One region of the Streptomyces sp. NPDC014995 genome, then DNA from elsewhere that is predicted to be linked to it. Evidence: riboswitches for the same ligand, from Rfam matches in the RefSeq annotation. Region 1 holds a riboswitch; the other holds the start of a gene.
The links. Region 1 has a riboswitch for glycine ahead of gcvP (aminomethyl-transferring glycine dehydrogenase). Riboswitches for the same ligand answer to the same signal wherever they lie in the genome.
Positions count from the first base shown of each region.

Region 2: another riboswitch for glycine. It lies ahead of gcvT (glycine cleavage system aminomethyltransferase GcvT); the one in region 1 lies ahead of gcvP (aminomethyl-transferring glycine dehydrogenase).

Region 1 is NZ_JBIBVX010000013.1:10,490-14,141, reverse strand. It holds gene gcvP (aminomethyl-transferring glycine dehydrogenase) at 1-2,486, opposite strand, end outside; glycine riboswitch at 2,662-2,757, opposite strand; gene ACF1A1_RS25130 (PRC-barrel domain-containing protein) at 2,872-3,252, shown strand; gene ACF1A1_RS25125 (nucleotidyltransferase domain-containing protein) at 3,259-3,652, opposite strand, start outside.
Region 2 is NZ_JBIBVX010000011.1:310,118-313,769, reverse strand. It holds gene gcvH (glycine cleavage system protein GcvH) at 1-236, opposite strand, end outside; gene gcvT (glycine cleavage system aminomethyltransferase GcvT) at 368-1,495, opposite strand; glycine riboswitch at 1,705-1,813, opposite strand; gene ACF1A1_RS23360 (AAA family ATPase) at 1,985-2,659, shown strand; gene ACF1A1_RS23355 (enhanced serine sensitivity protein SseB) at 2,830-3,636, shown strand.

The DNA.
Region 1 (3,652 bases):
ACCCCGGTCGCCTTGGTCAGCGGCCGCAGATCGATGATGCACTCGTGCGCGACCAGCCCGCCGGGGCCGGTGTACAGCACCGGGTAGTGCGGCTCGAGCCGCTTGGCGATGTAGTTGGCGGAGAGCACCGCCACCTGCGTCGCCCGCTTCAGCCCCTCGCCGCCCATGAGCCGCACGTACGCCCACGAGATGGGCAGGATCCCCGCGGACCCCCACGGGGCGGCCGAGATCGGCCCCACACCCGTCTCGGGCCCGGCCGCCGGCTGCAAGGGGTGGTTCGGCAGATACGGCGCCAGGTGCGACCGTACGGCCACCGGCCCGACGCCCGGACCGCCACCGCCGTGCGGGATGCAGAACGTCTTGTGCAGGTTCAGGTGCGAGACGTCACCGCCGAAGTGGCCCGGCTTGGCGAGCCCGACCAGCGCGTTGAGGTTGGCGCCGTCCACGTACACCTGCCCGCCGGCCTCGTGCACCTGGGCGCAGATGTCGGCGACGTGCTCCTCGAACACACCGTGCGTCGACGGATAGGTGATCATCAGCACCGCCAGCTCGTCGCGGTGCTTCTCGATCTTCGCCCGCAGGTCCTCGACGTCGATCTCGCCGTCCTCGGCGGTGTCGACGACGACGACCTTCATGCCGGCCATCACGGCGCTGGCGGCGTTCGTGCCGTGCGCGGACGACGGGATGAGGCACACGGTCCGCTGCTCGTCCCCGTTGGCCCGGTGGTACCCGCGTACGGCGAGCAGCCCGGCCAGCTCGCCCTGCGACCCGGCGTTGGGCTGGAGGGACACCTTGTCGTACCCGGTGACCTCGGCGAGACGTTCCTCCAGCTCACGGATGAGCGTGAGGTAGCCCTGCGCCTGCTCGGCGGGCGCGAACGGATGCAGCTGCCCGAACTCGGGCCAGGTCACCGGCTCCATCTCGGTGGTCGCGTTGAGCTTCATGGTGCAGGAGCCCAGCGGGATCATGCCCCGGTCGAGCGCGTAGTCCCGGTCGGCGAGCCGGCGCAGGTAGCGCAGCATCGCGGTCTCGGAGCGGTGCTGGTGGAAGACGGGGTGGGTCAGGATCGTGTCGGTGCGCAGCAGCCCGGCCGGCAGGGTGTCCTCGGTGACCGCGTCGAGCGCCTCGATGTCCGCGTCGACCCCGAACGCGCTCCAGACGGCGGCCACCTGGGCCCGCCCGGTGGTCTCGTCGCAGGCGATCGACACCTGGTCGGCGTCGACGAGGTGCAGGTTGACGCCGTTGCGCCGCGCCGCGGCGACGACCGCGGCGGCCTTCGCGGGCACGCGCACGGTCAGCGTGTCGAAGTACGCGCCGTGCACGACCTCGACGCCGCCGGCCCGGAGCCCCGCGGCGAGGACGGTCGCGTACCGGTGGATGCGCCGAGCGATCCCCTTGAGGCCCTCGGGGCCGTGGTAGACGGCGTACATCCCGGCCATGACGGCGAGCAGCACCTGCGCGGTACAGATGTTGCTGGTCGCCTTCTCCCGCCGGATGTGCTGCTCACGCGTCTGCAGCGCGAGCCGGTAGGCCTTGTTCCCGTCCGCGTCGACGGACACGCCGACGAGCCGCCCGGGAAGGCTGCGCGCGAACTTCTCGTGGACGGCCATGTAGCCGGCGTGCGGCCCGCCGAAGCCCATCGGCACACCGAACCGCTGTGTCGTCCCGACCGCGATGTCCGCCCCCAGCTCACCGGGCGACGTCAGCAGCGTCAGCGCGAGCAGATCGGCGGCGACGGTGACGAGCGCGCCCAGCTCATGGGCCTGCTCGATGACCGGCTTGATGTCGCGTACGGCCCCGGAGGCGCCCGGGTACTGGATCAGTACGCCGTTGATCTCCCGCGCGGCGATCCCGGCCGGAATGCCCTCACTGAGGTCGGCGACGACCACCTCGACGCCGGTCGGCTCGGCCCGGGTCTCGATCACGGCGATGGTCTGCGGCAACGCGTCCGCGTCGACCAGGAACAGACCCTTCTTGTTCTTGCCCATGCGCCGCGACAGCGACATCGCCTCGGCGGCGGCCGTGCCCTCGTCGAGCAGCGAGGCACCCGAGGTCGGCAGACCGGTGAGGTCGGCGACCATGGTCTGGAAGTTCAGCAGCGCCTCGAGCCGCCCCTGCGAGATCTCCGGCTGGTACGGCGTGTAGGCCGTGTACCAGGCCGGGTTCTCCATGACGTTGCGCAGGATGACGGGCGGCGTGAAGGTCCCGTAGTAGCCGAGCCCGATCATGGAGTCGAGGACCTCGTTGCGATCGGCGAGCGCACGCAGCTCGGCCAGCACCTCGGCCTCGGACCGCGCACCCGGCAGGTCCAGCGCGTCGGCGTTCTTGATCACATCCGGGACCGCGGCGGCGGTGAGCTCGTCCAGCGAGCCGTACCCGACCTGCGCGAGCATCTTGGCCCGCGCCTCCTGGTCGGGCCCGATGTGGCGCTGCTCGAAGGGGATTCCCTGTTCGAGATCGGAGAGCGGAATGCGATGGGCGGTCATTGCGGAGGCCTCCTGGTCTGACGCGACCTTCGAGGGGCACCACGGCACGGGTACCCGAACGGCCTCCCCCTCTGTCATCTCAACCTGAGAGCTTCACCGGCCGCCCGCGGGCGCCCGGCTTTCACCGTCGGTGAGAGCGGAAGCCGTCGACACCCGCCCTGCTTTCCAGAGTGACCTCGTCCATGCGGTACGTGAGCCTGAGAGATTCCGGGGAGGATTTGCTCCTTCGGCGCCTCCGGTGGTCTCCGGAGGACTCTCCCGCACGGGGTCAGCAGCCGTTGCCAGACTACCAGCGAGGTCAACGGCACCTCCTGTCGAGTGGCCGCCTTCCCCATTGTGCTCTTTTGTAGTGCTTACGAATGTGTTGCGACCAGTTGGAGGGCCCGTGCAGACCGACATCGATCCGCGCAACCTGATCGGCCGCAAGGCGTTCGACCGCAACGGCATCAAGATAGGGACGATCGACGAGGTCTACCTCGACGACGCGACCGGCGTACCGGAATGGGCGGCCATACGGACCGGCCTGTTCTCCCGGGACGCCTTCGTCCCCCTGGAGCCCAGCGAACTCGTCGACGGCGCCCTGCGCGTCCCCTTCGACCGCGCCCTCATCAAGGACGCCCCTGACTTCGGCGTGGGCCGCCACCTCTCCCCGGAGCAGGAACTCCAGCTCTACCACCACTACGGCCTCGACGTGGGCGCCCCGTCCCCGCTGCCGGACCACGACTTCGGCAGACTGGCCGGCACCGACGCCGTGGAGGAGACCTGACCCCGGTCAGGCGCAGGCCCGCACCAGCTCCGCGAGGACGCCGGCGGGGTCGTGCAGGATCCGGGCGCCGTCACTGACGACGCGCCGTGTACCGGCGTCGACGGGCTCGGTGCGCGCCCAGTCCGGGGAGCCGATGTTCAGCTCGACCTCCAGCCCGGACGCCGTGACGTGCCGCCACTCGGTGATGGGCCCCCACGCCTGGACGCGGATCACCTCACCCAGCGCCGGCTCACGGAGCCAGGCGTCGTCGGCGGCGTACCTCGACGCCTCCGTGGTGAGCACGACGAGATCGACGTCCGAGTCCGCCCGCGCGGTACCACGAGCCCAGGAGCCGACGAGCAGCACTCCGACGACGTCCCTCCGGCCCGCGGCCCACCGGGTGACCCGGTCCTCGACCTCC
Region 2 (3,652 bases), on a different contig from region 1:
GCGACGACCTCGCCGGTGACCGGCGAGTACAGGTCGCTGACCGACTTGGTCGACTCCAGCTCGCCGCAGGACTCGCCCGCGGTCACCGTGTCACCGACCTCGGGGAGCTGGACGAAGACCACGTCGCCGAGCGCGTTGGCCGCGTGCTCCGTGATGCCGACCGTCGACACGCCGTCCTCGGCGGCCGACAGCCACTCGTGCTCCTTGCTGTAGCGCAGCTGCTGGGGGTTGCTCATGGCCTGAATTCTCCTGTACCCGGGGGAGTGCTGATGAATGGGGGACTGCTGAAAACGCACGTGAGCAGCGGAAATGTGCGCAGGGTCACGCACGCGGACCGCCGCCGGTCGCGGCTTTCCGCTGTGAGTGTCTACTTCTGGCGCTTGTAGAACGGCAGCGCCACGACCTCGTACGGCTCGTGGCTGCCCCGGATGTCCACGCCGACACCCGGCGTGCCCGGCGCCGCGTGGGCGGCGTCGACGTACGCCATCGCGATCGGCTTGCCCAGCGTGGGGGAGGGGGCACCGGAGGTGACCTCGCCGATCACCGCGCCGCCCGCGACGACGGCGTACCCGGCGCGCGGGACGCGGCGGCCCTCGGCGACCAGGCCGACCAGGACGCGCGGCGGGTTCTCCTCGGCGCGGCCGGCCGCCTCGGCGAGCGCCTCGCGGCCCACGAAGTCGCCCTCCTTGTCGAACTTCACCACCCGGCCGAGCCCGGCGTCGAACGGGGTCAGCCCGGTCGACAGCTCGTGCCCGTACAGCGGCATGCCCGCCTCCAGGCGCAGCGTGTCCCGGCAGGACAGGCCGCAGGGGACCAGACCGGCGCCCTCGCCGGCCTTGGTCAGGGCCTGCCACAGCTCGGCCGCGTGCTCCGGCCTCACGAACAGCTCGAAGCCGTCCTCGCCGGTGTAGCCGGTGCGGGCGATCAGCGCCGGCACGCCGGCGACGGTGCCGGGCAGACCGGCGTAGTACTTCAGGCCGTCGAGGTCGGCGTCGGTGAGCGACTTCAGGATGCCCGGGGACTCGGGCCCCTGGACGGCGATCAGCGCGTAGGCGTCCCGGTCGTCGCGCACCTCGGCGTCGAAGCCGGCGGAACGCTCCGCGAGCGCGTCCAGCACCACCTGGGCGTTGGAGGCGTTGGCGACGACCATGAACTCGGTGTCGGCGAGCCGGTAGACGATCAGGTCGTCGAGGATGCCGCCGTCGGCCCGGCAGATCATGGTGTAGCGGGCGCGGCCCGGCTTCACGGCGCTGATGTGGCCCACCAGGGCGTAGTCGAGCAGGGCCGCGGCCTGCGGGCCGGTGACGGTGATCTCGCCCATGTGCGAGAGGTCGAACAGGCCGGCCCGGGTGCGCACGGCCTGGTGCTCGTCGCGCTCGGAGCCGTAGCGCAGGGGCATGTCCCAGCCGGCGAAGTCGGTCATCGTCGCGCCGAGCGCGCGGTGGACGGCGTCGAGCGCGGTGCGGCGCTGCGGAGTGGGTTCGGTACTGCTCATCGGGCGTTCGTCTCCCAGGGCGATGGGGGTTCCCCCGCGCGAGCGCAGCCGAGCATGGGGGAAGGCGAGGTCGTTCCTCCCCATCTGTCATCGGAACCTGAGAGGTTCGCCATGATCGCGGATGACCGGGGCGGTCGATCGCGTGATCGTGGCTTGCACCGTGGGTGGAGCCGTCCCCGGACAGGGGCCGGCCCGCTTTTCAGATGTGCCTCGCCCGCGCGGTAACGGGGCCTGAGAGATTCAAGGGAGGGACTTGCTCCTTCGGCGCCCCGGCGAAGCTGTCGCAGCTCCTGCCGGGAACTCTCCCGCGCGGATTCAAACGGCCGGTATGCAGTTGGCGCGGACATCATCGCACGCCCCGCCCGATCGCGGCAGGTCGCATCTGTAACCGGCTTGTGGCGGTTCGCGCACGAAAACGGAAGGCACCGCGCATTACGTTCTCTTTACGCTCGATGGGGAGAAGACTTGTCTGACCCCAAGGGGAGGACGATCACGGTGAACAGGACCACGGCGTACGCGACGACCTCGGCGGTCGCGCTGCCCGCGCAGCCGCAGGCCCCGGCCCGGGAGGCGTGCGGTCCCACGCGCGCGCCCGTCGTCCGCGACCTGCGCGACCGCGCCGGCCACAGCCCGCACGGCCTGCTGTTCGGCCCCCACGACCTGGTGGTGGTCACGGGCCTGCCCGGCAGCGGCAAGTCCACGCTGATGAGACGCACGGTCCAGGGCCTCCGCATCGACTCCCAGGACACCCGCGACCGCTGGGACGCCCGTATGCCGCGCTTCCTGCCGTACGGGCTCTACCGCCCCCTCGTCCGCCTCGCGCACTACGCCGGCCTGCGCCGCGCCCTGCGCTCCGGCGAGGGAGTCGTCGTGCACGACTGCGGCACGCAGGCCTGGGTGCGCGACTGGCTGGCCCGCGAGGCCCGCCGCCGCGGCGGCATCCTGCACCTGCTGCTGCTCGACGTCACCCCCGGCACGGCACTGGAGGGCCAGCGCGAACGCGGCCGGGGCGTCTCGCGCTATGCCTTCCTGCGCCACCGCCGCGCCGCCTCCCGCCTCCTCCGCTCCGTCGAGAAGGGCCGCCTTCCCGCGGGCTGCACCTCGGCGATCCTCCTCGACCGCCCCGCGGCGGACGCCCTGCGCCGCATCGGCTTCACGGACTGAGGCCGGCGTGGGCAGCCCCGCTCCGGGGACCGAAGGACCCCGCACCGGCCCGTGCGCCCGCCCGGCCGCGGGGCACCCGTCCGGGTGCGGCTCCGCGGACCGCGCGGGCGCTTGGGCGGCACCCGCTAGCCTTTCAGCCACAGCAGTGGTTCCCAGCAGGCGGTAGGCAGATGGATTTCCCCCCGGCGGACTTCCCGGCGGACTTCTCCGCGGACTTCCCGGCACAGACGCACCCCCCGTCGCACGGCGGATGGCCCGGCAACGAGCTGGAAGAGGTGCTCTCGGCCTCCCTCGGCGTGCCCGGGGCCGGCGGGCGGATCCTGGAGGTGCTCGGCCGCAGCTTCGTGTGGGTTCCGCTGCCCAGCGGCGGCGGCCCGCACAGCGGCCCCCTCGACCTGCCCACGCTGGAGCTGGACGGCCAGGCCTACGTGCCCGTCTTCAGCTCCGAGGAGCAGTTCCGTCAGGTCGTCGGGTCGCACATGTCGTACACGATCGCGCCGGCCGTGGAGTTCGCGCGCGGGCTGCCGCCGCAGGTGGGCATCGCGGTGAACCCGGACGGCGTGGTCGGCATGCCGCTGCCCCCGCCGGCCGTGGCCGAGCTGTGCCGCGTGGGCCGCACCCCGCTGGACGGCCCCGCGAGCGGCGGCCGCGTCCGCCTCTTCGAACCCGACTGGCAGGACGACCCGGTCGACTTCCTCTCCGCGGCCTCGGCCGAGTTCGAGGCGACCGGCGTCGTCCTCACCGCCCGCCGCTGCCTCGCCGCCATCGAAACGGCCGACCCGGTCATGTTCGTCGGCGTCGAACTCTCCCAGTGGGAAGGAGACCTGCGGGCCGTGCCGCTGGAGGCCCTGGGCAGGGCCCTGGGCACGGTCGCCGTGGCGTGGCCGGTCAATCTGATTCTCCTGGACGTGACGGAGGACCCGGTCGGCAGGTGGCTGAAGGAAAGGGTCCGGCCCTTCTACACCCGGGGCCGGTGAACGCGGTCGGAAAGGG